DNA from 3 places in the Streptomyces sp. NPDC031049 genome. Region 3 is predicted to be linked to each of the others. Evidence: riboswitches for the same ligand, from Rfam matches in the RefSeq annotation. Region 3 holds a riboswitch; each other region holds the start of a gene.
What was found. A riboswitch is a leader RNA that binds a small molecule or an ion and turns the genes downstream of it on or off. The one in region 3 is predicted to bind cobalamin.

Region 1: linked by a shared signal. The riboswitch ahead of ACZ45Q_RS13440 (energy-coupling factor ABC transporter permease) and the one ahead of ACZ45Q_RS14755 (ABC transporter substrate-binding protein) in region 3 are both predicted to bind cobalamin.
Region 2: linked by a shared signal. The riboswitch ahead of ACZ45Q_RS11630 (cobalamin biosynthesis protein) and the one ahead of ACZ45Q_RS14755 (ABC transporter substrate-binding protein) in region 3 are both predicted to bind cobalamin.

What each region holds. Positions count from the first base shown of each region.
Region 1 covers NZ_JBVIGC010000006.1:352,396-362,170, reverse strand. The annotation lists gene ACZ45Q_RS13470 (DNA repair ATPase) at 1-603, shown strand, start outside; gene ACZ45Q_RS13465 (hypothetical protein) at 590-1,201, shown strand; gene ACZ45Q_RS13460 (alanine/glycine:cation symporter family protein) at 1,316-2,851, opposite strand; gene ACZ45Q_RS13455 (energy-coupling factor ABC transporter ATP-binding protein) at 3,177-4,046, opposite strand; gene cbiQ (cobalt ECF transporter T component CbiQ) at 4,043-4,792, opposite strand; gene ACZ45Q_RS13445 (energy-coupling factor ABC transporter substrate-binding protein) at 4,793-5,134, opposite strand; gene ACZ45Q_RS13440 (energy-coupling factor ABC transporter permease) at 5,131-5,832, opposite strand; cobalamin riboswitch at 5,863-6,046, opposite strand; gene ACZ45Q_RS13435 (potassium channel family protein) at 6,115-6,576, opposite strand; gene ACZ45Q_RS13430 (voltage-gated chloride channel family protein) at 6,669-8,051, opposite strand; gene ACZ45Q_RS13425 (DUF7144 family membrane protein) at 8,240-8,689, shown strand; gene ACZ45Q_RS13420 (cell division protein SepF) at 8,846-9,235, shown strand; gene ACZ45Q_RS13415 (AAA family ATPase) at 9,610-9,775, shown strand, end outside.
Region 2 covers NZ_JBVIGC010000005.1:383,073-392,847, forward strand. The annotation lists gene ACZ45Q_RS11615 (putative cobaltochelatase) at 1-146, opposite strand, end outside; gene cobN (cobaltochelatase subunit CobN) at 143-3,796, opposite strand; gene ACZ45Q_RS11625 (cobyric acid synthase) at 3,793-5,301, opposite strand; gene ACZ45Q_RS11630 (cobalamin biosynthesis protein) at 5,298-6,257, opposite strand; cobalamin riboswitch at 6,362-6,500, opposite strand; gene ACZ45Q_RS11635 (hypothetical protein) at 6,632-6,853, opposite strand; gene ACZ45Q_RS11640 (inorganic phosphate transporter) at 6,874-8,118, opposite strand; gene ACZ45Q_RS11645 (class II aldolase/adducin family protein) at 8,744-9,358, shown strand; gene ACZ45Q_RS11650 (alpha/beta hydrolase) at 9,661-9,775, shown strand, end outside.
Region 3 covers NZ_JBVIGC010000007.1:238,741-248,515, reverse strand. The annotation lists gene scpA (methylmalonyl-CoA mutase) at 1-1,602, shown strand, start outside; gene meaB (methylmalonyl Co-A mutase-associated GTPase MeaB) at 1,616-2,614, shown strand; cobalamin riboswitch at 2,637-2,820, shown strand; gene ACZ45Q_RS14755 (ABC transporter substrate-binding protein) at 3,013-4,032, shown strand; gene ACZ45Q_RS14750 (FecCD family ABC transporter permease) at 4,029-5,138, shown strand; gene ACZ45Q_RS14745 (ABC transporter ATP-binding protein) at 5,135-5,965, shown strand; gene ACZ45Q_RS14740 (dienelactone hydrolase family protein) at 6,397-7,053, shown strand; gene ACZ45Q_RS14735 (sigma-70 family RNA polymerase sigma factor) at 7,197-7,802, opposite strand; gene ACZ45Q_RS14730 (hypothetical protein) at 7,994-8,770, opposite strand; gene ACZ45Q_RS14725 (APC family permease) at 8,990-9,775, shown strand, end outside.

The sequences.
Region 1 (9,775 bases), on a different contig from region 3:
CGGCTCGCCGCCGGCGACCCCACGGCACGCGCCGACCGGCTGACCCACCCGTACCCGCCCGCCGAGCTGGACCGGATCACGGCCGTGCTGCGGCACCTGCTGACCGCCCGTGAGACGGTCCTCGCGGTGAACGCCGCCTACATCGCCTCGGCGGCACGGTCCGACGAGGCGCGCACCGAGCCGCCGTTCCGGCTCCAGGGCTCGTACCGCGACATGCACAAGATCGCCCAGCGGGTCCAGCCGGTGATGGACGACGCGGAACTCGCCGCGCTGATCGACGACCACTACCGGGCCGAGGCCCAGGCCCTCGCGACCGGCGCCGAGGCCGCCCTGCTGAAGCTGGCCGAGCTGCGCGGCACCCTCACCGCCGAACAGGCCGCCCGCTGGGCGGAGGTGAAGGCGGCGTACGTCCGCGGCCAAGCCCTCGGTGGCTCCGGCGACGACCCGCTCGTGCGGGCCGTCGCCGCGCTCGGACTGCTCGCCGACCGGGTCGCGGCCGTGGAGACGGCGATCCGCCGGGCCACCGATCCCCGGCACCGTCTGATGTCCGTCCCCGGTGGCCGTCACGCGCCGGGCCGGACACCGGGCCATGGGCCGCAATGAGGCGGGTCCCCGGCGCCGCCCGGCGCTCGGGGAGCCGCTGGACCCGCGACGGGCCAGGCGCCGCGACCGTGTCGCCACGGCCGCCCTGCTGGGCCTGCTCCTGCTGCCGCCGGCCCTGTGCACCGCCTCCGCGACCCGGCCGGCGGGCGTGGTGCTGGGCGTCGTGGCCGGCCCGGTCCTCGGCCTGGTGCTGTTCTCCGGCGGGCTCTGCGAGGAACTCCGGCCGGCCCGCCACTCGGCGACCGGCCTGACCGCGCGGACCCTCACCGGCACCCGCCGGGTCGATCCGCGCCGCCTGGTGGACGTCCGCCTGGTGACGGCCTTCTCGTACGGCGGGGCGGACCACACGCTCCTGGTCCGGGACGCCGACGGCGTACGGCTCGGGGTCACCTCGGCGGCCGGGCGGCGGGTCCTGCGGGCCGCGCTGGGGCCGTCACCGGACGGCGCGGCGCCCCGGGTGAGCGCAGCGGCCCGGGCCTTCCTCGGGGCCGGGCCGCGCGCCCGGCTCGCCGTGCACACCACCGTCGTCTTCCTGCTGGAGACCGTGGCGATCTGCCTGTACGTGGCGGCCCTGCTGGAGCTGGGCGGCGCCGTCTGACACACCCGCAGCCGACCTCCGGCCCGACTGCCCGGCGCACACGGGCGAGCGGCCCGTCCCCCACCAAGGCGCGGGTGGGGGACGGGCCGCTCGGGAGCCGGGCCGCTGGGACGGTCAGACGATGGTCTTCACCGACTCCCGGTCCTCCTCCCCGCCGCCGTCGCCGCCGGCCCTGCGGGTGCGGACGTACTCCAGGAAGGAGTTCAGCTCCCGCTTGACGACCGGGGCGAGCAGGTACAGGCCGATGATGTTGATGACGGCGAGCGAGAAGAGCACCGCGTCGGCCAGGTCGATCAGCGTCTGGAGCGTGAGCAGGGAGCCCGCGACCGCGAAGACGGTGTAGACGACCTTGTAGGTGATCTCGCTGGCCCGGCTGCGGCCGAAGAGGTACGTCCAGGCCTTCAGACCGTAGTAGCCCCAGGTCAGCACGGTGGAGATGGCGAACAGCAGCACCGCCACGGTGAGGATGTACGGGAACCAGGGCATGACCGTCTCGAAGGCGTCCGAGGTGATCGTCACGCCGCCGATGTCCTCGCCGGCGCGGGCCTCGCCCCAGCTCGCCGGGTTGGCGATGACGATGGTCAGCGCGGTCATGGTGCAGATGACGACCGTGTCGATGAACGGCTCCAGCAGGGCGACCAGGCCCTCGCTGGCGGGGTGCTTGGTCTTGACCGCGGAGTGGGCGATCGGGGCGGAGCCGAGACCGGCCTCGTTGGAGAAGGCCGCCCGCTTGAAGCCGATGATCAGGGCGCCGAGCACACCGCCCGCGACACCCTCGGGGTCGAACGCGCCGTCGACGATGGTGACCACGGCGTCCGGCACGGCGGTGACGTTGACCAGGATGACCACCAGGCAGGCCACGATGTAGATGCCGGCCATGGCCGGGACCAGCCGGCTGGTGACGTTGGCGATGGAGCGGATGCCGCCGAGCAGCACGATGCCGACGATCGCGGCGATCAGGATGCCGAAGAACAGGGCGCCCGCGGAGGAGCCCATCGCGCCGTCCTCACCGCCGGTGACGGAGACGAGTTGCGCGTAGGACTGGTTGACCTGGAAGAGGTTGCCGCCGAAGAGACCGAAGAACAGGATCATCGCGGAGGCGAGGACCGCGAGCACCTTGCCGAGGGTCTTGCCGTTCTTGCCGAAGCGGTCGGCCAGGCCCTTGGGGAGGTAGTGCATCGGGCCGCCGGAGACCGTGCCGTCGGGGTGTACCTCGCGGTACTTCACACCGAGGGTGACCTCGACGAACTTGGTGGCCATGCCCAGCAGGCCGCACAGGATCATCCAGAAGGTGGCGCCGGCGCCGCCGATGGAGACGGCGACGGCCACACCGGCGATGTTGCCGAGGCCGACGGTGCCGGAGACGGCGGCGGTCAGCGCCTGGAAGTGGTTGACCTCGCCGGAGGAGCCCTTCTCGTCGAACTTGCCGCGCACCACGTCGACGGCGAGCCGGAACTTGCGGAGCTGGACGAATCCGAACCAGCCGGTGAAGACAAGACCCGCGACCACGAGCCAACCGACGATGAGCGGAAATTCCGTACCCCCGACGGGTACGGCGTAGAAGACCTTTTCGCCGAGCCAGGTGGCTACGGGCTCGAAGAATCCGCTGACGGCTTCGTCGACGGACTTGGTGATGGAGTCGAGTGACACAGTGGCTACCTCGATGGCGCGGACCGGCGTGGGGAGTGACGCCGGCGTGATGTGCGGTCTTGGAGCGAACGCCCTTGTCCGATCGGTGACCCCGGGCGGTGCGGCCCCGGACTCGGAGCGTGATCACCCTGGTCATGCAGTCGACGTGTGTGCCGACGCTCCGCGGGTCGGCGAGGGGTGGTGCCACCTGCGGAGTTGCGCATGTCTACCACGCCCTTTGCGCATTTTTTAGTGATGCAAATCACATCACGGTCGGTGACCCCGGAAAATGGCAGCGGCCGAAACCAGACCGTTATCCGGGACACCGGGTCCGTTCACCGGACATCTATTTCTGTCCGCTCCGACCGGAATCCCCGCTCCCGCCGAGCGCGAGCAGAGCGGCCAGCTCCTCGGCGGTCCGCGGCCCCGCCGCCGGGTCGGCCAGTATCCCCCGCTCCCGCAGCAGACCGGCCACCGCGACACCCCACGGCAGCCGCAGCCCGGCCTCGCGCAGCAGCTCGGTCCGGGCCAGCGTGGCGGCGGCGGGCCCGGTGCGCACCCCCGACGGCGTCAGGACGGCGGCGTCCTCGCACCAGCGCAGCGCGAGGTCGACGTCGTGGGTGGCCATCACCACGGTGGTGCCGCCCGCACGGAGCCCGTCGAGGGTGGCCAGCAGCCGTTCCTGCCCGTCCGGATCGAGCCCGGCGGTCGGCTCGTCCAGGATCAGCACCCGGGGCCGCATCGCGACGGCACCGGCGATCGCCGCCCGCTTGCGCTGCCCGTACGACAGCAGATGCGTGGGCCGGTCGGCCAGCGTGACGATGTCCAGCGCGGCGAGCGCCTCCTCGACCCGGGCCCGCACCCGGTCCTCAGGCAGACCGAGGTTGAGCGGCCCGAACGACACGTCCTGGGCCACGGACGCGGCGAACAACTGGTCGTCCGGGTCCTGCACCACCAACTGCACCGTGCTGCGCAGCCGGGTCAGCCCCCCGCGGTCGTACGTCACCGGCTCGCCCGCCACCGTCAGCCGCCCGGCGTGCGGCCGCAGCCCGCCGCTGAGCAGCCGCATCAGCGTGGTCTTGCCGCTGCCGTTGCGCCCCAGCAGGGCCAGCGCCCGCCCCTCGGGCACGTCGAAGTCCACCGCCCGCAGCACGGCCGGCCCGTCCTCGTAGGCGAAGGTGGCGCCCCGCAGGGACACGACGGCGGACTCGCTCACGTCAGCGGCCTTTCCAGTACGAAGGTGAGGGCGGCCAGCGCCGCCAGCAGCGCCAGGCTCGCCGCCGTGAACGGCACCGAGACCCGGGCCTCCGGCACCAGCACGCGCAGCGTGCCGTCGTAGCCGCGGCCGGCGAGCCCGGCCTGGAGCCGCGCCGCCCGGTCGAAGGAGCGCACGAACGCCGTCGCGCCGAGCCCGGCCAGCGAACGCCAGGCGGCGGCCCGGGTGGTGTGCCCCAGCCGGGCCGCCTGCGCCTGCCGCACCCGCCGCACGGAGTCCAGCAGCAGGAAGCTCATCCGGTACGTCACCAGCGCCACGTCGACCACCGGCGCCGGCACCCCGGCCCGCACCAGCCGCGGCAGCAGGTCGGACATCGGCGTGGTGAACGCGAACAGCAGCACCCCGAGGGAGGCGGCCGAGGTGCGCAGCAGCAGGGCGCCGGCCCGCGCCGGGCCCCCGTCCGCGAGGGACACGAACGCGTCCGCGCCGCCGACCTGCACCAGCAGCGGCAGCGCCCCGGTCAGGCAGAACCCCAGCGGCACCCGCCAGGCCCGCCACAGCCGGCGCCCCGGCACGCCCGCCGGGCCGAGCAGCACCGCCAGCGCCGCGACCAGCACCAGCGCGGCACCCGGCCATGGCGGCAGGGAGATCGCCAGCACCGTCAGGCCCAGTCCCAGCACGGCCTTGTCGACCGGATGCCGGCGGCGCCAGCGGCTCGCGTGCGCCGCCGCGTCGATCGGCAGCACTCAGTCCCCCGCGGGATCGTCCCGCCGGGCCGACGCGCGGGCCCGCTCCTCGCCCTGCCGCCGCCCCCGGCGCAGCCCGAAGTAGTACGCCAGCACGCCGGCGCCGAGAGCGGCCTGCACGGCGAACAGCGCCGACTCGACCTCCCCGGAGGGCGGTTCGTACAGCGGCGAGAACCACGGCTCGTACTCCGGGTCCAGCTCGGTGATCGCCGTCTCCGCCTCGGCGTCGGCACCGGCGAACGGCTCCTCCTTGTGGTCGCCGAGCCCCAGCACCAGCGGCAGCACCGCGAGCGCGGCGACCGCGAGCAGCAGCAGGGCGTTGATCCTCGTGTCGCGCTTCACCGGGCCGCCGCCTCCTGCTCCGTCGTCGTCCTCGTCCCCGCCGGCAGCACGCCCAGCCGGGTCAGCTCGCCCTTGCTGGACCGCACCAGCAGCCGCATCACCAGGACCGTCAGGAGCCCCTCGCTGACCGCCAGCGGGATCTGCGTCACCGCGAAGATCGAGCCGAACTTGCCGAGCGCGCCCAGGAATCCGCTGCCCGGGTCCGGGAAGGCGAGCGCCAGCTGCACGGACGTCACGCAGTAGGTGGACAGGTCGGCGGTGAACGCGGCGCAGAACACGGCGGCCATCAGCGGCGCGGCGCAGCGGCGCAGCAGCCGGTAGACGCCGTACCCGGCCCACGGCCCGACGACCGCCATGGAGAAGACGTTGGCGCCGAGCGTGGTCAGCCCGCCGTGCGCCAGCAGCAGCGCCTGGAAGAGCAGCGTGATGGTGCCCAGCACGGCCATGACCGGCGGCCGGAACAGGACGGCGCCCAGCCCGGTGCCCGTCGGATGGGAGCAACTCCCGGTCACCGAGGGAAGTTTCAGGGCGGACAGCACGAACGTGAAGGCCCCGGAGGCGCCGAGGAGCAGCGTGCTCTCCGGGTGCTCCCTGACCTCGCGGGTGAGTGACCGTACTCCGTGGACGACGAACGGCGCGGACGCGACACCCCAGGCGATCGCGTGCGCCGGAGGCAGGAAGCCCTCGGCTATGTGCATGGCTCGGCAGACCCTCTCCAGCACCTCGTGGATGGTTGACGCGCCTCGGCCGGTCTCCTGGCTGACGGGTACCACCGCCCGAACTCCGCCTTCCCGGGTCGTGATGACCCAGTGGCTGCCCGCGAGGGCCGGAGCCGGACTTCCCGATCACAGTGGCGAGGGCCGCACCGGCTTTGCACCGGATTTCCCGTTCACCAAGGCGTGGTGACAGTAGTGCGCCCGCACCCGCGGTGACAAGGGCGTACGGGGCGCTCGGACCCGGGTCACACACTCCCTGTGCCGTCACTCGCGCCGGTCACGGTCCAGCCGTCGCACGGCCATGGCGCGCACCCGCTGGCTCAGGGCGGTCGCGGCGGCCGTGAGGAACACGAACGTGTACAGGATCTGCACGATCGTCACCACACGCGCCGCCTGTCCCCGCGGGGTGATGTCGCCGTAGCCGACGGTGGCGAGCGTGACGACGGTGAAGTAGAGCCCGTCCAGACGGGTGTGCAGCCCCGAGAACTCGCCGGGCTGCTTGGCCAGGCAGTAGTAGGCGGCGGCGAAGACGTGCACCGACAGCAGCATCAGCAGGGTGAGCGCCAGACCGGGACGGGTGTCGGGGCGGTCGGTGAGGACGTGGCGGACCTGGCGCAGCAGCAGTACGGCCACCAGCGTGAGGACGGCCCCGAACAGCACCCAGCTCACCTCGGCCCGCCGGGGGCCGAGATGATCGAGGGGGAGCAGGAAGTACGCGGCGACCACGACGGCCCCTACGACGCCCCGCACCACCCAGGGCCGCGCGGACCGCACGGCCCCGCGCGGACGGCGGCCGTGCCCCCTGTCCGGCCCCGCCGTCACGGCCCCGCCCCCGCCGCCCGCCCGGCACCGCCCGCGCCGTCCTCGCCGCCGGGTGCTTCCGGTGTCTCCTCGGGCCGCCCGCGGCGCACGAGTTGGGCGACGATGAAGGCCACGACCGACGCGGTCACGATCAGCGGCATCTGGTCGTCGGCGTCGCCGCCGATCAGCAGCACCGCAAGCACCGCGCTGGCCAGCGGCAGCCCCGTCACCGCGGCCGCCGCCGCGGCGATCCCGAGCGCGAGGGCCGGGGCCGTGCCGAACCCGGGCAGGCCGGAGCAGGCCATGGCCGTCGCGGTGCCCAGCAGCACCGCCGGGAAGATCGGACCGCCGCGCAGACTGCCCAGGGCGATCCCCCAGGCCAGCCCCTTGCAGGCGACGAGCGCGAGCAGCGCCCCCACCGGCCAGGCGTGCGGCTGCGCGGCCAGTTCACCCAGCGTGGCCTGGCCGGACAGGGCCGCCTCGGCGGGGGAGCGGCCCGTGATCAGCGCGTACGCCGCGACACACCCGCCCACGGCCGTGGCGCAGGCGACGGTCCGGGCCGCGGTCCGCCCGCGCCGGGTCCAGCCGGCCGTGGAGCGGCCCAGCTCCCGGCCGAGGGCGACCAGCACGGCGATCAGCGCCGCCACCGGCACGCCCCACAGGAAGTCGCCCGCGTCCGGGTCGACCGGCGGCGGGACGTCGTGCAGCCGGAGCGCGCCGATCCGCAGGCCGGTCCAGTCCCCGAACCCGGTGAACACCAGGGCGCCGGCCGCGCTGGCGAGCAGGCAGGGCAGCAACAGCGCCACCAGCCGGGCGCCGCCGAGCCCGGCCCCCTCGATGAGCAGCACCGCCGCCACGACCGGACCGCCCAGGATCGTCGAGATCGCGGCGGTGGAGCCGGCCGTCGCCACCACCGCCCGCGCCCTGGGGTCCACGGCCGCCGGCCGCCGCACCGCCAGCAGCGCGAGCCCGCTGCCCACCGCCATCAGCGGCGCCTCCGGGCCCAGCACCACACCCAGCGGCAGCGTCGCCAGCGCCGCCAGCACGGTGCCCGGCAGCGCCTTGGGCCCGACGGGCGCGCCGCCGAGACCGTCCACCGGCAGATGGCCCCCGGCGCCCGGCAGCCGGGTCACGATCGGCGCGAGGACCAGCCCGGCGAGGACCAGCGCGGGCAGCGGCCACCACCACGGCGGGGCGGCGAAACCGGCCGCGTGCGGAAGCGAGGTCCACACCCAGTGCTGGAGCTGGTGCTGGAGCCCGACGAAGAAGAAGCAGGCGAGCGCGATGGGCACGCCGAGCAGCACGCACAGCAGCAACAGCCGCAGATAGCCCCGGCTGAGCACCGTGTCCCGCAGCGACTGCTCGGCCCGGGGCACGGCCGCGTTCGCCGGTGTCGTCATGGGCTCCTCCGGCGAGTCGCATGGGGCACGTGGGCCGGCCGACGAGGCAGGTGCGCCCAGTCAACGCGAGGCCGGTCCCGGCCGCACGTTCTGCACCCCGAACGGTTTCACCCGTTCGCAGCACCCCGGATGGCCGTCCGGGGCCGCCCCCCGCAGGCTCGGAGCACGCGCGAGAAAGGACGCCGCTCATGGCTCAGCACGCCGCACCGTCCCCCGGTACGCCGTCCCCCGGCGCCACCGGCCGCTCCACCCGGCAGAGCGGGTGGGTGACCGGAGGTGTCGTCTTCGCCGGTGTCCTGCTCCTGTGCAACGGCGCCTTCGCCGTTCTCCAGGGCATCGCGGCCATCGCCGAGGACGACGTCTACGCCCGCATCGGCACGTACGTGTACGAGATGAACCTCACCGGCTGGGGCGTCATCCACGTCGTCCTGGGCGCCCTGCTGCTGGCGACCGGCTACGGCCTGCTCAAGGACATGGCCTGGGCGCGCTTCGCGGGCATCCTGCTGGCCGCGCTCAGCCTGGTGGCCCAGTTCCTGTTCCTGCCGTACGCGCCCGTCTGGTCCGTGATCACCATGGCGATCGACGTCTTCGTGATCTGGGCGCTGGCCCGCCGCCAGGACGAGGCCGAACGCGCCTGACCCCGACCCGTACGCCGTACGCCGCGCACCGGCCGGCCGCCCGCCCCCGCCCGGCTCGAGCCGTCGCGGACCGTGTCGCTGTTGGGCCGAACGGGTGACATGACGTAAGAATTGGCTGGTGCGAGGCAACAGAGGCGAGTCGGAGCGGGGGAGCCGGTGAACAGCCACGACGTCACCGATGAACAGTGGGAAGGACTCGCCCAGGTCGTTCCGTTGCGCGGGCGCGACGCGTGGCCGTCCTCGGTCGGCCACCGGGCGATGCCGGAGGCGGAGACGGAGGCGCGCCGCCGCTTCGTGGTCCTGCGCGTCAACGTCTTCGCGGACGCCCGCGAGGTCGCCGAGACCCTGATGGCCGGCATCCCGGTCCTGCTCGACCTGACCGGCGCGGAGGCGGAGGTCGCCAAGCGCGTCCTCGACTTCAGCACCGGAGTCGTCTTCGGTCTGGCGAGCGGCATGCACCGGGTGGACCGCAACGTGTTCCTGCTGGCCCCCGCGGGCACCGAGGTGACGGGACTGATGGAGGGCGCGGGCCTGCCCGGGGCGTGACCGGGGTCCGGCCGGGCCGTTCAGGGCGGATCGGGTGTCGGCCGGGGCCGTCCGGGGAGGACCGGGTGTCTGCCGGGTCAGGTCGGGTGCGTCCGGCGCGTGACGGGGCGTCCGGTGGGGTCAGGTCGGGTGCGTCCGGCGCGGACGGGGCGTCCTGCGGAGTCACGCCGGCGGCGTCCGGCGGGGCCCGGCCGGCGGCGTCCGGCAGGTCCCGGCCGGTGGCCGTCTGCCGGGCGGCACCGCTGCCGCCGCCCCGGTGCCGACGCCCTCCCGTGTGACCGGTGCCGTGTCCCGCGGGCGGCCGGTCGCCCGTTCGTGGGAAGGGCCCCGGGGCGGAACGGTTCGCCCGTCGGACGGAGGCCTACGGTCCGGACATGACCGTGCCTTCCGCGTCGTCCCCCTCGGACACCGGCCCCTCCTCGCCGCCGGAGCCGCTCGCCGGCGGAGCGCGGCATCCGGAGCGGCCCCGCGTCACCGAACTGCGGCTCTCCGCGTTCGCCACGCACCGCCGGGTCGCGATGCGGCTCGGACCGCTCACCC
Region 2 (9,775 bases), on a different contig from region 3:
AGCGCCCGCACGGCCGTGGACTTGGCGGTGCCCTTCTCGCCGCGCACCAGCACACCGCCGACCGCCGGGGACACGGCGTTCAGCAGCAGCGCCAGGCGCAGATCGTCCTGGCCCACGACGGCCGTGAACGGAAACGGGGTGGTCACTTGTCGTCGCCCTCCAAGTCGCCCTCCAGCTCCAGATAGGTGGCGCGCAGCCGTTCCAGCGTCTCGGCGTCCGGTTCGGCCCACAGACCGCGGTCGGCGGCCTCCAGCAGCCGTTCGGTGATGCCGCGCAGCGCCCACGGGTTGGACTTCTTCATGAAGTCCCGGTTCTCCGGGGCGAAGACGTACTCCGCGCTGAGCTTCTCGTACATCCAGTCGTCCACGACCCCGGCGGTGGCGTCGTAGCCGAAGAGGTAGTCCACGGTGGCCGCCATCTCGAAGGCGCCCTTGTAGCCGTGCCGCCGCATCGCGGCCATCCAGCGCGGGTTGACCACCCGGGCCCGGAAGACGCGGTGCGTCTCCTCGCCCAGCGTGCGGGTCTTCACCTGGTCGGGGACGGCGGAGTCGCCGACGTACGCCTCGGGGCTCGCGCCGGTCAGGTGCCGGACCATGGCGACCATGCCGCCGTGGTACTGGAAGTAGTCGTCGGCGTCCACGAGGTCGTGCTCGCGGGTGTCGACGTTCTTCGCCGCGACCGCGATCCGCCGGAACGCCGTCTCCATGTCGCCGCGCGCCGCCCGCCCGTCCAGCCCGCGGCCGTAGGCGTAGCCGCCCCACACCGCGTACACCTCGGCCAGGTCCGCGTCCGACCGCCAGTTCCGGGCGTCGATCAGCGGCAGCAGACCGGCGCCGTACGCGCCCGGCTTGGAGCCGAAGATCCGCGCCGTGGCCCGGCGCCGGTCGCCGTGCTCCGCCGCGTCCCGCTCCACGTGCGCCCGCACGAAGTTGGCCTCGTCCGGCTCGTCCAGCTCCGCCACCGCCCGCACCGCGTCGTCGATCAACCCGACGACGTGCGGGAACGCGTCCCGGAAGAAACCGGAGATGCGGACCGTGACGTCGATGCGCGGCCGGCCCAGCTCGGCCGGGGGCACGATCTCGAAGCCGGTCACCCGGCGCGAGGCGTCGTCCCACACCGGGCGGCACCCCAGCAGCGCCAGGATCTCGGCGATGTCGTCGCCCTGGGTGCGCATGGCGGAGGTGCCCCACACCGTCAGCCCGACCGACTTCGGGTACTCGCCCGTGTCGGCCAGGTACCGCTGGACCAGGGAGTCCGCCAGCGACTGCCCGACCTCCCAGCTCAGCCGGGAGGGGATGGCCTTGGGGTCGACGGAGTAGAAGTTCCGGCCGGTCGGCAGCACGTTCACCAGACCGCGCGTCGGCGAGCCCGACGGCCCGGCCGGGACGTAACCGCCGTCCAGGGCCCGCAGGATGTGGCCGATCTCGTCCGTGGTCCGGGCCAGCCGGGGCACGACCTCCGTGCACGCGAACTCCAGCACGGCCACGGCGTCGGGCAGTTCACCGCCGAGCACCTCCCGCACCAGCGGCGCGCTCTGCTCCACCGCCCAGCCGCGCTCCTCCATGCCCTCCGCGAGCCGCCGGCACACCTGCTCCAGCAGGTCGATGGCGTCGGCGGCGCTGCGCGCGGGCCCCGCCACCAGGTCGGTCAGCTCCACCGGCACCTTCACCGGCGCCCCGGGCTCGGCCAGCAACTCCTTCTCCACCAGCCCGAAGTGCGCCGCCAGCGCGGCCCTGAGCCCCGGCAGGGCGTCGGCCCTGCCGCCCCAGATCTGCGCGGCGCGCAGCACGGCGAGCACCAGGTTGACGCGCGGCCCGCCCACCGGGCCGCCGCCCAGGACGTGCAGGCCGTCACGGATCTGCACGTCCTTGATCTCGCACAGATAGCCGTCGATGTGCATGACGAACTCGTCGAACTCGTCGTCGTCGGGCTGCTCGTCCACATGCAGGTCGTGGTGGAGCTCGGCCGCCTTGACCAGCGTCCAGATCTGCGCGCGCACCGCGGGCGCCTTGGCCGGGTCCAGGTCGGAGACGAGCGCGTACTCGTCGAGGAGCTGCTCCAGCTTGGCGAGGTCGCCGTAGGTGTCGGCCCGCGCCATCGGCGGAACGAGGTGGTCGACGACCGTGGCGTGCCCGCGCCGCTTGGCCTGGGTGCCCTCGCCGGGGTCGTTGACGATGAACGGGTACACCAGCGGCAGATCGCCGAGCACGGCGTCCGGCGCGCACCCGGCGCTCAGCCCCAGCCCCTTGCCGGGCAGCCACTCCATCGTGCCGTGCTTGCCCATGTGCACGATCGCGTCGGCGCCGAAGCTGTTCTCCAGCCAGCGGTAGGCCGCCAGATAGTGGTGGGACGGCGGCATGTCGGGGTCGTGGTAGATCGCGATGGGGTTCTCGCCGAACCCGCGCGGCGGCTGGATCATCACGACGACGTTGCCGAACCGGAGGGAGGCCAGCACGATGTCGTCGCCGTCGACGTAGAGGCCGCCCGGCGGCTCGCCCCACGCCTCGGTCACCGCCTCCCGCAGCTCCGGGTCCAGCTTCTCGAACCACGCCCGGTAGTCCGCCAACGGCACCCGCGCCGGCGCGGCGGCCAGCTGCTCCTCGGTCAGCCACTCCACATCGTGCCCGCCGGCCTCGATCAGCCGGTGGATCAGCTCGTCGCCGTTGTCGGGGTACCCGTCGACGGCGTACCCGGCGTCCCGCAGCGCGTCCAGCACCCGCACCGCCGAGGCGGGCGTGTCCAGGCCCACCGCGTTGCCCACGCGGGAGTGCTTGGTCGGATACGCCGTGAAGACCAGCGCCAGCCTCTTGTCGGCGTTCGCCTTGTGCTTCAGCGCCGCGTGCCGTACGGCGATCCCCGCCACCCGCGCGGCCCGCTCGGGGTCGGCGACGTACACCGGCACGTCGTCGGGGCCCTGCTCCTTGAAGGAGAACGGCACCGTGACCAGCCGGCCGTCGAACTCCGGGATGGCGACCTGCATCGCCGCGTCCATGGGGGACAGGGCGGCGTCCGACTCCTCCCACGCCGCGCGCGAGGAGGTCAGACAGAGCCCCTGCAGCACGGGGACGTCCAGCTCCGCCAGGGCCCCGACGTCCCAGGCCTCCTCGTCGCCGCCCGCCGACGCCTGCGAGGCGTGCGCGCCGCCGGCCGCGAGGACCGTGGCGACCAGGGCGTCGGCCCGGCCCAGGATCTCGTACAGCCCCGCGTCGGCGCCGCGCAGCGAACCGCAGTACACGGGCAGCGCGTTGGCGCCGTGCGCCTCGATCGCGTCGCACAGCGTGTCCACGAAGGCGGTGTTGCCGCTCAGCTCGTGCGCGCGGTAGAAGAGCACGCCCACCGTGGGGCGGCCTTCCTGGAGGGTCCGCGCCCCGCGCACGCCGTACTCCGGCATCTTCCGCGGCTCGTCGAAGCCCTCGCCGGTCAGCAGCACGGTGTCCGACAGGAACCGGGCCAGCTGCGTGAGGTTGTCCGGGCCGCCCTCGACCAGATAGCGCAGCGCCTCCGCCACGACCCCGGCCGGCACCGAGGACTCGGCCATCAGCTCCGCGTCGGGCACGGCCTCGCCGCCCAGCAGCACGGTCGGCACACCGGACGCCTTCAGCGCGGCGAGCCCGTCCTCCCAGGCGCGTTTGCCGCCCAGCAGCCGTACGACGGCGACGTCGGCGCCCTCGACCAGGCCCGGCAGCTCCTCCCGGACGTCCACCCGGTTCGGGTTGCCGATCCGGTACGCGGCGTCGGAGGCTCGTGCCGCCAGCAGATCCGTGTCGGCGGTCGACAACAACAACACTGTGCTCATGCGGGCGCTCCCGGTGGGATGAAGGGCAGTCCTTGCGGCGCGCCGGACTCGATGAGCCGCCACAGCGCGTCCGTGTCCGCGTGCTGTTCGATCAGGTCGCCGAGCCGGTCGAGCTGCTCCTCGCGCAGCGCGGCGAACGAGGTGTCGGGGGCCGGCACGAAGCGGCGGCCCGCGGCGGCGGCCACCTCGCGAAGGAACGCCCGCCGGAAGCCGTCCGACTCCAGCGAGCCGTGCCAGTGGGTGCCCCAGGTCTGGCCGACCCGGCAGCCGTCCAGGAAGGCCTCGCCGCCGGTGACCTCGGCGACGCCGTGGTGGATCTCGTAGCCCTCGACCCGCTCGCCGAGGGCCTCGCCCACCGGCCGGGTAAGGGTCTTCTCGCGGGCGAACCGCACCCGCACGGGCAGCACGCCGAGCCCGTCGACATGGCCCCGGCGGCTCTCGACGTCGTCCTCGATGTGCTCGCCGAGGAGCTGGAAGCCGCCGCAGACACCGAGCACGGGCCGCTGTTCGGCGGCCCTGCGGACGAGGGCGTCCGCGAGTCCCCGCTCCCGCAGCCACTCCAGCGCCCGGACCGTCCCGCGCGTCCCCGGCACGACCACCAGGTCGGCGTCGGCCAGTTCCTCCGGGCGGTCCACGAACCGCACCACCACGCCCGGTTCCGCGGCCAGCGCGTCCACGTCCGTGAAGTTGGACATCAGCGGGACGGCGCACACGGCGACCCGCAGCACGTCCTCGCCGACCGGCGGGGCCACGACCGACTCCCGGACCGCGCCGCGCAGCGACACCCGGAGCCCGTCCTCCTCGTCGATTCCCAGGCCGTGCCGGAACGGCAGCACGCCGTAGGTGCGCCGGCCGGTCAGGCCGCGCAGCATGTCCAGGCCGGGTTCGAGCAGCGAGACGTCCCCGCGGAACTTGTTCACCAGGAAACCGGCGACCAGCTCCTGGTCCTCGGGCGCCAGCAGCGCCACCGTCCCGAAGAAGGACGCGAACACGCCCCCGCGGTCGATGTCCCCCACGACCAGCACGGGCAGTCCGGCACCCCGGGCGATCCCCATGTTCACGATGTCGGTCCGGCGCAGGTTGATCTCCGCCGGAGACCCCGCCCCCTCGCAGATCACCGCGTCGTACGTGCCCCGCAGTTCGGCGAGGCAGTCCAGCACCGTGCCGAGCAACTGCCGCTGCCGGCCGCCGTGGTAGCCGCGCGCGCTCAGCTCCCCGACCGGCCTGCCCAGCAGCACGACCTGGCTGCTCTGCTCACCGCCCGGCTTGAGCAGCACCGGGTTCATCAGCGCGGTCGGCTCCACCCGGCAGGCCTGGGCCTGCATGGCCTGCGCCCGGCCGATCTCGGCTCCCTCGCGGGTGACGAAGGAGTTCAGCGACATGTTCTGCGCCTTGAAGGGCGCCACCTTCACGCCCTGCCGCACCAGCCAGCGGCAGATCCCCGCCGTGACGACGCTCTTGCCCGCGTCCGAGGTGGTGCCGGCGACCAGCAGACCACCGTTCATGACGTCCGTCCCTTCCTCACGACCCGGCCCGCCAGCAGCCGCGCGCCCGCGCACACGCCGAGCGCCAGCCAGCCCACGCGCCGGGAGAGCCGTACCGCCCGGTCGATGTCGCCGGCCCGCACGGGCCGGCCCGCCGCCGCGTTGAGCACGGGCCGGTGCTCCACCCGGCCCCCGTAGGCGAGCGTTCCGCCCAGCCGGACACCCAGGGCGCCGGCGAACGCGGCCTCCACCGGGCCGGCGTTGGGGCTCGGGTGCCGCGCGGCGTCGGCCCGCCAGGCCCGGACGGCGCCGCGCGCGTCGCCGCCGGCCACGGTGGCCAGGGCGGCGGTGAGCCGGGCGCCCGGCCAGCCGGCCAGGTCGTCGAGGCGGGCGGAGGCCCAGCCGTAGCGCCGGTAGCGGGGGGACTTGTGGCCGACCATCGCGTCGAGGGTGTTCACGGCCCGGAAGCCGAGCAGGCCGGGCACCCCGCCGAGGGCGCCCCACACCAGGGCGCCGACCACCGCGTCGGAGGTGTTCTCGGCGACGGACTCCACGACCGCGCGGGCGATCCCGTCGGCGTCCAGTGCCTGCGGGTCGCGGCCGCACAGGTGCGGCAGCCGGGCGCGGGCCGCCTCGACGTCCCCGGACCGCAGCGCGCCGGCGACGGCGGCGGCCTCCCGGGCGAGCGAGGTCCCGCCGACCACGGCCCAGGTGGCGACGCCGGTCAGCGCGACGGAGGCGGTGGGGGAGGTGCGGACGGCCCGTGCGGCGACGGACCCGAGGGCGACGGCGCCACCGGCGCACACGGCGGTGTGCAGCGCACCCCGGCCCCGGTGGTCGCGCCACAGCACCCGTTCCACGGCGCCCGCGGCCCGCCCGAACACGGCGACCGGGTGCCCGCGGCGCGGATCGCCGAGGAGCAGGTCGCCGAGCAGGCCGGCGGCGGCGCCGTACGCGAAGACGCGTTCGGCCCGCATCGGCTCAGCCGAGCGTGGGGGAGGGCGAGGTGTCGGGGGTGGTCCTCGGTCGGCGGCAGCCGTGCATGGCGGTATGTCCTCACTCAGGGTGTCCGCGCCCTGGTTCGACGAAACCGGCGGTGAGAGTTCCTGGCTCCCGGGGGACGAGCCCTCGGTGACAGTGGCGGGACCGCGCCGGATTCGCACCGGCTTCCTCTCCTGCCGCCGTATTGGCTCGGGCAGTCCACCACGGCCCGCGAACACCCGTCAACTTGCTGTTGACCTGCGAGGGGGGAGTGTGCGGAGCCCCACACCCGGCGGGCGTGCGCGGGCACGCGAAAGGGGTGCGGGACGGTGCTCTCCGTTCCGCACCCCTCTCGGTGCCGTGCCGTGGGTCAGGCGACGATCAGATAGATGCCGTACGCCACCGCAGCCGCGCACGCGGCGAAGCAGGCGTAGGCGCCGGTCACCGCGAGGGCCGCGCCGCCGCCCCGGGCCTCGGCCCGCTCCTTGCGGGACAGGCCGGCGATGCCGAGGACGAACAGGCCCACCAGGGCCACGGTGGTCACGAGGCTGACCCCGAAGACGGAGCCGAGGGCTGCCCAGTCGATGCTCATGCTGCTCTACTCTCTGCGGGTCAGACGGTGGTGGCCGACGGGGTCTTGGCGTCGGCGGCGTCGGTCTGGGACGGGACGGTGGTCCCGAGCTCCTCGGCGGCGGCCGTGGGCGGCGGGGTGACGGCGGCCATCGCCTGGGTCACCACGCCGGGCTCGGCCGGCTCGACGTCGTTGACGTTGGTGTGGTCGACCACCTCGCGCCGGGAGATCTTCCAGATCGCGGCGCTGGAGGCGACGAGGAAGACCGCGACGAGCGCCGTGCCCCAGTCGCCGAGGCTGGTGACCCACTCCGCGAGGGCGGCGACCAGGGCCGCGGCCGGCAGGGTCAGACCCCAGGCGACGAACATCCGGGTGGCCGTGGACCAGCGGACCACACCGCCCTTGCGGCCGAGGCCCGCACCCATGACCGCACCGGAGACCGAGTGCGTGGTGGAGAGGGAGAAGCCGAGGTGGGAGGAGGCCAGGATGACCGTGGCCGCGCTGGTCTGGGCGGCGAAGCCCTGCTGCGGCTGGAGGTCGGTCAGACCCTTGCCCATGGTGCGGATGATGCGCCAGCCGCCGAGGTAGGTGCCGAGGGCGATGGCGATGCCCGCGGAGAGGATGACCCACATGGGCGGGTCGGAGTCGGGGGCGAGCGCGCCGCCGGTGACCAGGGCGAGGGTGATGACACCCATCGTCTTCTGGGCGTCGTTGGTGCCGTGGGCCAGCGAGACCAGGCCCGCGGAGGCGATCTGGCCGGCGCGGTAGCCCTTCTGGGCGGCCTGGGTGTCCGCGGTCTTCTTGCCCAGCTTGTACGTCAGCCGTGCGCCGAGCATCGCCGCGATCCCCGCGACCAGCGGGGCGGCGATCGCCGGGATCAGTACCTTGGTGACGAGCACGTCACCGTTGACCGCGCCGATGCCGGCCGAGGCGACGGCGGCACCGATGAGGCCGCCCATGAGGGCGTGCGAGGAACTGGACGGGAGTCCGACCAGCCAGGTCAGCAGGTTCCAGAGGATCGCGCCGACCAGCGCGGCGAAGATGACCTCGGGACGGATGCCGGTCTCGTCGACGAGACCTTTGGAGATGGTGTTGGCGACTTCCACCGAGAGGAAGGCGCCGACCAGATTGAGGACGGCGGACATGGCCACCGCGACCTTGGGCCTCATCGCGCCCGTGGAAATGGTCGTGGCCATCGCGTTCGCGGTGTCGTGGAAACCGTTCGTGAAATCGAACGCGAGTGCGGTTACCACCACAATCGCGAGGATCAGCGAGAAGCTTTCCATTTACCCAGGCAATCGTTCGAGGTCATTGGCGCGTCGAACGTAGGTAACGTGGGTGAACGGAAGATGAACTGGGCGGGGCGCCACGGTGTCCGGAAGCGGTGTCGCCGCTACCGCCCGCGCCCTCCCCGGCCCGTGGGGCCGCAGGGAACCGCCAGATTCCGCCCGTTACCGACGGTCAGCCCGCTCGTGCACGTGATCTCAGCCGATCGAGGGACCCGCCGAAGAGATCCTGGTCACTCTGCGGAGTGAGGGAGTGGCGGGCGATGCACGGAGAGTGGCCGGCGGCGGCCCGCCTGGCAGGATTCCCACCACGACACCGATCGACGGCGGCAACGGGGACGAGGGGCGCACGGCGCCCGAGAGGGAGGTGCCGACGGTGACGAACCGGCTGGACGAACCGGAGGACCACGCGAACCGGGTGCGGGACACGGCTCCGGAAGGGCAGGCGGCTCCGGAAGGGTGCGCGGATCTGGGAGGGGGCGCGGAACCGGAAGGGCACACGGAACGGGAACGGCGCGCGGAACGAGAACGGCGCGCGGAACCGGCTGGGCGCGCGGGTCCGGAAGGGCACGCGGATCGGGTACGGGAGACGGCGTCCGCGGAGGAGGCGCGGGCCTGGCAGGCGCTGGTCGCGACGGCCCGGCGGACGGTCGCCGACGGCCTGGTGGTCGGCACGTCCGGCAACGTGTCCGTGCGGGTCGGGGACACGGTCCTGGTCACCCCGTCCGGGGTGCCCTACGACCGGCTCACGCCGGACGACGTGACCGGTGTCGGCCTCGACGGGCGGCAGGTCCTCGGAACGCTGGTCCCCACCAGCGAACTGCCCATGCACCTCGCCGTGTACCGCAGCACCGACGCCCGCGCCGTCGTCCACACCCACGCCGTGCACGCGACGGCCGTCTCGACGCTCGTGACGGAGCTCCCGCTCGTCCACTACATGGCCGCCGCGCTCGGCGGCCCCGTCCGCGTCGCCCCGTACGCCACCTACGGCACCGACGAGCTGGCCGAGAACATGCTCCGCGCGCTCGCCGGCCGCTCCGGCTGCCTGCTCCAGAACCACGGCACGATCACCTACGGCGCCGACCTCGACCAGGCCTACGACCGCACCGCCCAGCTCGAGTGGATGTGCCGCCTGTGGCTGACGGCCACGTCGGTACCGGGCCTGACCCCGTCCCTGCTCACAGAACCGCAACTGGCCGAGGTCACCACCCGCCTCCAGAACTACGGCCAACACCCCTAGGCCCCCCAAAGGGGCGCGGGGAACTGCGCGATCAACCCCCACCCCTCCCGCACCCGCCCCACAATCCCGCACCCACCCACCTCCCGTGCGACCGTCCTGGCCCGCACTCATCGACGCCGACCCACCGATCCGCCCCAAAGGGGCGCGGGGAACTGCGCGATCAACCCCCACCCCTCCCGCACCCGCCCCACAAACCCGCACCCACCCACCCCTCACGCGACCGCCCCCGCCCCCAGCCGCTCCGTCACCCCGCCCACCCGGCCCACTGGCCGCTGAGAGGATCAACCAGGACACTGGACGACGTGCGCACTGTCACCGCGACGGCCGCAGCCGTCACCGCAGCCCTGGCGGCCGGCGCAGCGAGCATCGCCGCCGGCCGCCTCGCCAGCGACGCGGCGCTCAAGGCGCCCCCCGGCC
Region 3 (9,775 bases):
GCGGGGACCATCCAGAACGACATCCTCAAGGAGTTCATGGTCCGCAACACCTACATCTATCCGCCGAAGCCGTCGATGCGGATCATCTCCGACATCTTCGCCTACACCTCCCAGCGGATGCCCCGCTACAACTCCATCTCCATCTCCGGCTACCACATCCAGGAGGCCGGCGCGACGGCCGACCTGGAGCTGGCGTACACGCTCGCGGACGGCGTGGAGTACATCCGGGCGGGCCGGGAAGCGGGCCTGGACGTCGACGCGTTCGCACCGCGGCTGTCGTTCTTCTGGGCGATCGGGATGAACTTCTTCATGGAGATCGCCAAGCTGCGCGCGGCCCGGCTGCTGTGGGCGAAGCTGGTCAGGCAGTTCGACCCGAAGAACCCCAAGTCGCTGTCGCTGCGCACCCATTCGCAGACCTCGGGCTGGTCGCTGACCGCGCAGGACGTGTTCAACAACGTCACGCGTACGTGTGTGGAGGCCATGGCGGCCACCCAGGGCCACACCCAGTCGCTGCACACCAACGCCCTCGACGAGGCGCTGGCGCTGCCCACGGACTTCTCCGCGCGGATCGCCCGCAACACCCAGCTGCTCATCCAGCAGGAGTCCGGCACCACCCGGGTCATCGACCCGTGGGGCGGCAGCGCCTACGTCGAGAAGCTCACCCACGACCTCGCACGCCGCGCCTGGCAGCACATCCAGGAGGTCGAGCAGGCCGGCGGCATGGCGCAGGCCATCGACGCGGGCATCCCCAAGCTGCGCGTGGAGGAGGCCGCGGCCCGCACCCAGGCCCGCATCGACTCCGGCCGGCAGCCGGTGATCGGCGTGAACAAGTACCGGGTCGAGACCGACGAGCAGATCGAGGTGCTCAAGGTCGACAACTCCTCGGTGCGCGCCCAGCAGATCGAGAAGCTGCGGCGGCTGCGCGAGGAGCGGGACGAGACCGCCTGCCGGGACGCGCTGGACGCCCTGACCCGCGCCGCCGGCGGCGACGGCAACCTGCTGGAGCTGGCGGTGCACGCGGCCCGCGCGAAGGCCACGGTCGGGGAGATCTCCGACGCCCTGGAGAAGGTGTACGGCCGCCACGCGGGCCAGATCCGTACGATCTCCGGCGTGTACCGCAACGAAGCAGGGGAGTCCCCGTCCGTGGACCGCACCCGCGCCCTGGTGGACGCCTTCGCCGAGGCCGAGGGCCGCCGGCCGCGCATCCTGGTCGCCAAGATGGGCCAGGACGGCCACGACCGCGGCCAGAAGGTCATCGCCACCGCCTTCGCCGACCTCGGTTTCGACGTGGACGTCGGCCCGCTGTTCCAGACCCCGGCCGAGGTGGCCCGTCAGGCCGTCGAGGCGGACGTGCACATCGTCGGGGTCTCCTCGCTGGCCGCCGGGCACCTCACCCTCGTACCGGCGCTGCGCGAGGCGCTCACCGAGGAGGGCCGCGAGGACATCATGATCGTCGTCGGCGGGGTGATCCCGCCGCAGGACGTGCCGACGCTGCTGGAGATGGGCGCGGCGGCGGTGTTCCCGCCGGGCACGGTGATCCCGGACGCGGCGCACGACCTGCTGACCCGGCTGGCGGCCGGCCTCGGTCACGGCGAGAGCTGAGGCCCCGGTCCGTATGGCGATGGATCTGGACACCTACGTCAAGGGCGTGCTCGACGGCAAGCGGGCGGTGATCGCACGGGCGATCACCCTCGTGGAGTCCACCCGCCCCCAGCACCGGGCGCTGGCCCAGAGGTTGCTGACCGAGCTGCTGCCGCACAGCGGCCGGGCCCGGCGGATCGGGGTCAGCGGTGTGCCGGGGGTGGGCAAGTCGACGTTCATCGACGCCTTCGGCACGATGCTGACCGGGCTCGGGCACCGCGTCGCGGTGCTCGCCGTCGACCCCTCCTCCAGCCGGACCGGCGGGTCGATCCTGGGCGACAAGACCCGGATGGAGCGCCTCGCCGTCGACCCGGCGGCGTTCGTCCGCCCCTCCCCCACCGCCGGCACGCTCGGCGGGGTGGCGAAGGCGACCCGCGAGTCCATCGTGGTGATGGAGGCCGCGGGCTACGACGTGGTGCTGGTCGAGACCGTCGGGGTCGGCCAGTCCGAGACGGCCGTCGCCAACATGGTCGACTCCTTCCTGCTGCTCACCCTGGCGCGCACCGGCGACCAGTTGCAGGGCATCAAGAAGGGCGTCCTGGAGCTGGCCGACGTGATCGCCGTCAACAAGGCGGACGGCCCGCACGAGCGGGACGCCCGCGCCGCCGCCCGCGAACTGGCGGGCGCCCTGCGGCTGATGCACGGCAAGGACGCCTTCTGGACGCCTCCGGTGCTCAGTTGCAGCGCCCGGGAGTCGGCCGGACTGGACGCCGTCTGGGAGCGGCTGGAGCAGCACCGGGCGCTGCTGGACTCCACGGGCCGGCTCGCCGCCCGGCGCCGCGACCAGCAGGTCGACTGGACGTGGACGATGGTCCGCGACGAGCTGCTGGACCGGCTGCACGCCGACCCCGCGGTGCGCTCCCTGGCGCCCGCGCTGGAACGGCAGGTCCGCGAAGGGAGGCTGACGGCCACGCTGGCCGCCGAGCGGATCCTGGACGCCTTCGGGGGCGGCGGGGCGGAGCAGCCGGGCTGAACCGCCGGGACGGGCACGCGGCGGTGACGTAGTATCAGCAGGTCATCGCCGCGACGGGAGAAACAGGAAGCCGGTGCGAATCCGGCACGGTCCCGCCACTGTGACCGGGGAGTGCACCCCCTCGACACGCCACTGCGCACGGCGCGGGAAGGCGGGGGGAACGTCGATCCGGGAGTCAGGACACTGGCCTGTCGCGGGCCCGTTCCGAGGAGCGCGGACTCCCGAGGAGGCTTCACGTGTACGACGGCATGCCCCGTCACCGGCGGTTCCTCTCCGCCTTGTTCTCTCCCGCCCGGTTCCCTTCCGCCCGGTCCTCTTCCGCCCGGTTCCCTTCCGCCCGGTTCCCTTCCACCTGGTTCCCTTCCGCCCGGTCCTCTTCCGCCCGGTTCTCTTCCGCCGTGGGCTTTCCCGCCCGGCGGCGGCGTGCCCGGCGTGCCACGGCCGCGGGCCTCGCCCTGTCGGCGGTCCTGCTGACCGCCGGCTGCGGCGCGTCCGGCGACGGCACCGCCGGCGAGCGGAAGGCCGCCGGGTCACCGGCCGAGGGCTTCCCCGTCACCGTCGACAACTGCGGCGTGCGCACGACGTACGACCGGCCCCCGTCCCGGGTCGTGACCATCCACCAGCACCCGGCGGAGCTGATGCTCGCACTCGGTCTGAAGGACCGCATGGTGGGCACCGCCTTCCCCGACTCCGCCGTGCTGCCGGAGCTGAGGAAGGACTACGCGTCGATACCCGAACTGGCCGAGCGTGAGCCGTCCTTCGAGAAGGTCCTGGAGGCCGAGCCGGACCTCGTCTACGGCGGCTACGCCAGCGCGTTCGACGAGAACGCCGGCCGCTCCCGCGAGGCGTTCGCCGAAGCGGGCATCCACACCCACCTCAACCGCGAGTACTGCGGGAAGAAGCGGGTGACCATGGAGGACACGTACGCCGAGATCCGGACCATCGGCAGGATCTTCGGCGTGGCCGACCGGGCCGAGAAGCTGGTCGGCGACCTGAAGGACCGGATCGGCAAGGCCACCGAGGCCGTCCGGGACCGGCCCGAGGTGCCGGTCTTCGTGTACGACAGCGGCGACAAGGCCGCGTTCACGGCGGGCGGCAGGAGCCTGGGCACCGAGCTGATCCGGCTGGCCGGCGGCCGGAACGTCTTCGCCGGCCTCGACGACGTCTTCGGGGACGTCTCCTGGGAGCAGGTCGTCGAGCGCAAACCCGAGGTCATCGCCGTCTACGACTACGCCGGCGCCGGAAGCGTCGAGCGGAAGAAGGAGTTCCTGCTGTCCCGGCCCGCCCTCGCCGACGTGCCCGCGATCAGGAACGAGCGGTTCGTCGTCCTGCCGCTCACCGCGACGCTGGTCGGCATCCGGTCGGCGTACGCGGTCGAGGACCTGGCCCGCGCCCTGCACCCCGAGAGCTTCCGGTGACGGCCACGGAGGCGCCCGCCGGCCCGGCCGCCCGGCGGCGGACACCGGACGGCGGGCGGGCCGGCCGGGTGCCCCTCGCCGCCGTCCTGGCCGTCCTCACCGTCCTGCTCCTGCTCTCGGGCACGGCAGGGCTGGCCATCGGCTCGGTGCGGGTGCCGCCCGGCCAGGTGTGGGGCATCGTGGCGCACGCGCTGGGCGCCGGCTGGGTGGAGCCGGACTGGCCCGGGCCGCGGGAGACCATCGTGCTGGAGGTGCGGGCGCCGCGCGTCGTGCTCGGCGCGGTGACCGGCGCCGGTCTGGCGGTGGCCGGCACCGCCTTGCAGGCCCTGGTCCGCAACCCGCTCGCGGAACCGTACCTGCTGGGCGTGTCCTCCGGGGCGTCGCTCGGCGCGGTCTCGGTGATCGTCTTCGGGGTGGGCCTGCTCGGGCCGCTGTCGCTGCCGGCCGCCGCCTTCGCGGGCGCCCTCGCCGCGCTGCTGCTGGTCTACGTCACCGCCCGCACCGGCGGCCGGCTCACCTCCACGCGGCTGGTGCTGTCCGGCGTGGCCATCGCGGCCATGCTCACGGCCGTGATGGACCTGCTGCTGCTCACCACCGACCGGGGCAACGAGGCCCGCGCGGTCCTCGCCTGGACCCTCGGAGGTCTCGGCGGCGTCGACCGGGGCACGCTGTGGCTGCCGGCGCTGACCGTGCTGCTCGGCACCGGGGTGCTGCTGGCGCAGGCCCGCAACCTGAACCTGCTGCTGGCCGGTGAGGAGGCCGCCACGACGATGGGACTGGACGTGGCCCGGTTCCGGGCCCGGATGTTCGTCCTGGTCTCCCTCGTCACCGGTGTGCTGGTCGCGGCGGCCGGGCCGATCGGCTTCGTGGGCCTGATGCTGCCGCACATCGTCCGGCTGCTCGTCGGCGGCGACCACCGCCGCGTCCTGCCGACGGCCGCACTGGGCGGGGCGGTCTTCCTGGTGTGGGCCGACATCGCCGCGCGGACCGTCGCCGCGCCGATGGAGATCCCCGTCGGCGTGCTCACGGCCCTGTGCGGCGGGCCCTTCTTCCTGTGGCTGATGCGCCGGGACGCCCGGCGGCACACCGACCGAGGAATGACATGACCGCCTCCGACCTGTCCGTGGACGGCGTCACGCTCACCGCGGGAGCGCGCCGCCTGGTCAAGGACGTGTCGCTGACCGCGGGGCCGGGCGAGGTGATCGGACTGGTCGGGCCCAACGGCAGCGGCAAGTCCAGCCTGCTGCGCGCGGTGTACCGGGTGCTGCGCCCCGCTTCGGGCCGGATCAGCGTCGACGGCGCCGACGCCTGGTCGCTGCCGGTGCGGCGGCTCGCCCGCACGGTGGCGGCGGTGGTGCAGGACTCGGGCACCGACGTGGACCTCGCCGTCCGCGAGGTCGTCGCGATGGGCCGCGCCCCGCACAAGCGGCTGCTCGACGGTGACACGCCCGAGGACGCCGCGCTGATCGAGTCGGCGCTCGCGGCGGTGGACGCCACCGGGCTCGCCGGCCGTCCCTTCGACCGGCTCTCCGGCGGGGAACGGCAGCGCGTGCTCATCGCCCGCGCTCTCGCCCAGCGGCCCTCGCTGCTGGTGCTGGACGAGCCGACCAACCACCTCGACGTCCGGCACCGGCTGGCGGTCCTCGGGACGCTGCGCCGGCTGCCCGCGACGGTCCTGGTGGCCCTGCACGACCTGAACCTCGCCGCGTACTACTGCGACCGCCTCTACGTCCTGCGCGACGGCGAGGTCGCCGCCTCCGGCCCGCCCGCCGAGGTGCTCACCCCGCGGCTGCTGGCCGAGGTGTACGGCGTGACGGCCGAGGTCACCGTGCATCCGCGCACCGGCGCTCCCCAGGTGACGTTCCTGCCGACGGACCCGCCGACGTCCCCGCCCCGGGCCGCCCCGGAGGGGGCGGAACGCTCCGCGGGGTGAGCGGGCCCTGGGCCCGGGGCCGGGTGATCGGGGGGCTGGATGCCCCGGGGCCTGCGTCCCCGCCCTCCCCCCGGTCGGGCGTGCCGGAGGCCGCGGTCCCGGCCAGGTGAGTGGGGGTCCACGGCCTCTGGGCCGGGTGTGCCGGTACCGCGCCCCGCGCGGGTGAACCGGAACCCGCGACCCGCGGCCCGGCCGACCGGACCCGTCCCCTGGGCCCGGTCGGCCGGAGGCCTCAGCCCTGGGCCGGTTGAGCGCGGGGAGTCGTGTCTGCGGCGCGGGCACCGCTCGAGCAGGCCGGCGGCCTCGCCGTGCGCGGGCGGCCTGCCCGCGGTCCTGGCGCGGCTCGGGCGGGGCCGGCAGGCCCGGTGGGGTCTGCCCGCCGGGGCGGGTACCCGGTCGGTGGTCCCTCAGCGACGGGGAGATGAGGACGCATGATCTCCGACACGGTGACAGTGGCGGTGGCCTCGGGCCGGGCCAGGCTCTCCGGCGATCTGGTGGTGCCCGCCGGGGCACGCGGCGTGGTGCTGTTCGCCCACGGCAGCGGCAGCTCCCGGCACAGTCCGCGCAACCGGGCCGTCGCCGCCGAGCTGCGGCGGGCCGGGTTCGGCACGCTGCTGCTGGACCTGCTGACCGCACGGGAGGAAGAGGAGGACGCGGCGACGGGCGAGCACCGCTTCGACATCGCCCTGCTCGCCGCGCGGCTGGCGGACGCCGTGGACTGGCTGGCGGAGCGGCCGGACACCGCCGACCTGCCCGTGGGCCTGTTCGGGGCGAGCACCGGAGCCGCCGCGGCCCTGATCGCGTGCGCCGAGCGCCCCCGGCGGGTCTCGGCGGTGGTGTCCCGCGGTGGACGGCCGGACCTGGCCGGGGACGCGCTCGCCCAGGTGTCGGCGCCGGTCCTGCTGATCGTCGGCGGCCACGACGAGGTGGTGCTCGACCTCAACCGCAGGGCCGCCGAGCGGCTGGCCGGTCCGCACGAGTTGCGCGTGGTGCCCGGCGCGACCCATCTGTTCCCCGAGCCGGGCGCACTGGAGCAGGTGGCGGACGCCGCGGCGGACTGGTTCCGCCGCCACGCGAGCGACGCCTGAGCCCCGCGCCTGGCGCCCCACGAGCAGCGCCTGAACCCCGCGCCGTCGCCGCACGAGCGGCCCTGAGCCCCGCGCCGCCGCACGGGAACCGGGCGAGCGGCGGCGCGATCCCCGTCAGGCGGCGGGCGGCGGCGCCCCGCCGGTCATGCGGCGGACGCGGTCGACGGGTGCCCCTCGGCCTCCTCCAGCCACCGGATCAGCGAGGTGCGGGCACGGGAGACGCGGGAGCGCACCGTGCCGACCGGGCAGTCGCTGACGGCGGCGGCCTCCGCGTAGGGGAGGCCGAGCAACTGGGTGAGGACGAAGGCCTCCCGGCGGTCCGCCGGAAGGGCGTCCAGCAGTTCGGCCAGCGCGATGCCGTCGTCGAAGCCCGGCAGGCCCCGCGGCTGTGCGCGCTCGACAGCCGTCTGCCAGTCCTCCCGGTCCGACAGCCGGGGCCGGGACGAGCTGTGGCGGACGCTGTCGATCACCGCGCGCCGGGCGATCGCCAGCAGCCAGGTGCGGGCCGAGGAGCGGCCCTCGAACCGGTGCAGGCTCACCAGAGCCCGCAGGAACGTGTCCTGGGCGAGGTCGTCGGCGCTCTCGGGGTCGGCGCCGAGAAACGTCACGTAGTGGCGGACGTCCCGGTGCAGGGCGCGTACGAAGTGCTCGACGGCGTCGGTGTCGCCGCCGCGCGCGGCGAGGGCCAGGGCGGTGATCGACTCCTCTCTCGACTGTTTCCGGGCAGGGGTCAGGGCGGCAGTGGTCACTGGGTCCGTCCTTCTGGGAGTACCGGGACCGGCATCCGGATCGCCGCACGCGCCGCCGCGACGGCGCTGTGGTCACGGCACGCGGGTGCCGGTGAAGGGGACGGCCGGGCACCGGGGTGCGCGGCCGGTGCCCGAGGCGGGAGTCGGCGCGTCGCGGCCGGGGTGCTGCCGCCTCGGGGAGCCGGCTGTCGTCAGGCGACAGCGGTCCCCGCGGGCGGACCCCGGTAGGTGAGGGGGCGGGTCGACAGGAGCCGGTACGGGACCCGTTCCGTACCCGCACGGCGTGCCCTGATCCGCGGGCGGTCGGGCGGTGCGGGCAACCGCAGCAGCGGGCGCAGCGGTGCGGCGAGCAGCCCGGCCAGGGCACGCAGCAGGCGGAACGCGGCGCGTTCGCCGTGCGCGAGCCACAGGCCGCACAGCAGCGCGGCCAGCAGGTGCGCGGCGAGCATGCCGGAGGGCGGGGTGTCGCCGCCCGTGCCGTGGCCCAGGTGCACCAGGGAGCCCAGCGAGTCCACCACGCCCGTCGAGCCCATGAACCCCGTGGCGTCCATGGAGGTCACGGAGTCCATGGAGGCACCGGGGTCCACGGCGGCCGTGGAGTCCGCGGGCTGCGAACCGGCCGTGGTGTGCACGCCGTGCGGCCCGCCCCCGGCGTGCGCCGAGTGCGCGGCGGCCGTGCCGTGGGCCACAGGGCGGGCCGGCGGCGGCCGGTCGCCCCCCTGGGCCAGGGAGAACCCGGTGTGCAGGGCGACCTGGGCGGCCACGGTGACGGAGCCGACGAGCAGCGGTCCGCGCTCGCGGCCGGCGAGCCACAGGGCCGCGCCGCCGATGGCCGCCGCCCCGGTCGCCATGGCCCACCAGGGCACGGGGACGCCGGACATCATGTGGTGGCCGAAGGCGGCGAGCAGCACGCAGACGGCCGCGAACATCGCGGCCCGTACCGTGCGAGAACACCACCCAGCTGTCATGGCGGCCTCATCCTCGCATCCGGATCTCGCGGGTCACGGGAGGGTACGGACATTGTCCCGGCACCGCACTCAATCCCCTCCCTGTGATGTGGCTCACATCGCCGGGGTGGCGCCGCCCGAGGTGCCGTTTCCCGCCGTGCGGCCCATCTTGGGAGGGACCAGCCCCCGAAGCAGCCGTTCCAGCGTGCGATCGACGCACCCGGCACCGAGCGAGGCGCCATGGCCCACACCAGCGGGGACCGAGACCTCCCCACCGGGTTGCAGGCCGACGCGATCGGGTTCGTCGACGCGCTCGTGATCGGGCTCAACTCGACCTCTCCCGCCTATTCGCTGGCGGCGGTCATCGGACCGGTGGTGGCCCTGGTCGGCGTGCACGCGCCTGGGGTGATGCTCGCGTCGTTCGTCCCGATGCTGCTGATCGCCTCGGCGTTCTACTACCTCAACCGGGTCGACCAGGACTGCGGGACGACCTTCTCGTGGGTCACCCGGGCCATGGGGCCGTGGGCCGGGTGGCTCGGCGGCTGGGCCATCGCCATGACCGGCGTCCTGGTCGTCGGCTCGCTGGCCGACGTCGCCGTGACCTTCGGGCTGCTCGCCGTGGGCCTGGACGGCTGGGCCGGCCACGAGGTCGTGCGCCAGGTGCTCACCGTGCTGCTCATCCTCGTGATGACCGCCCTGTGCGTGCTCGGCACGGAACTGTCGGCCCATGTGCAGAACGTGCTGATCCTGGCGCAGGTCGCCTGTCTGATCGCGTTCGCCGTGGTGGCGCTGTACCGCGTCCACGCGGGCACCGGCACCCTCGACTCCCTCGACCCGTCGGTCGGATGGCTCGATCCCTTCGGGTCCGGCGGCGCGCCCCTGACGGCCGCCCTGCTGCTGGGCGTGTTCATCTACTGGGGCTGGGAGTCGGCGGTCAACCTCACCGAGGAGGTCCAGGAGTCCGCCACCGCCCCCGGGCGGGCGGCCGTCTGGTCGACCGTCGTGCTGCTGGTGACGTATGTGGCG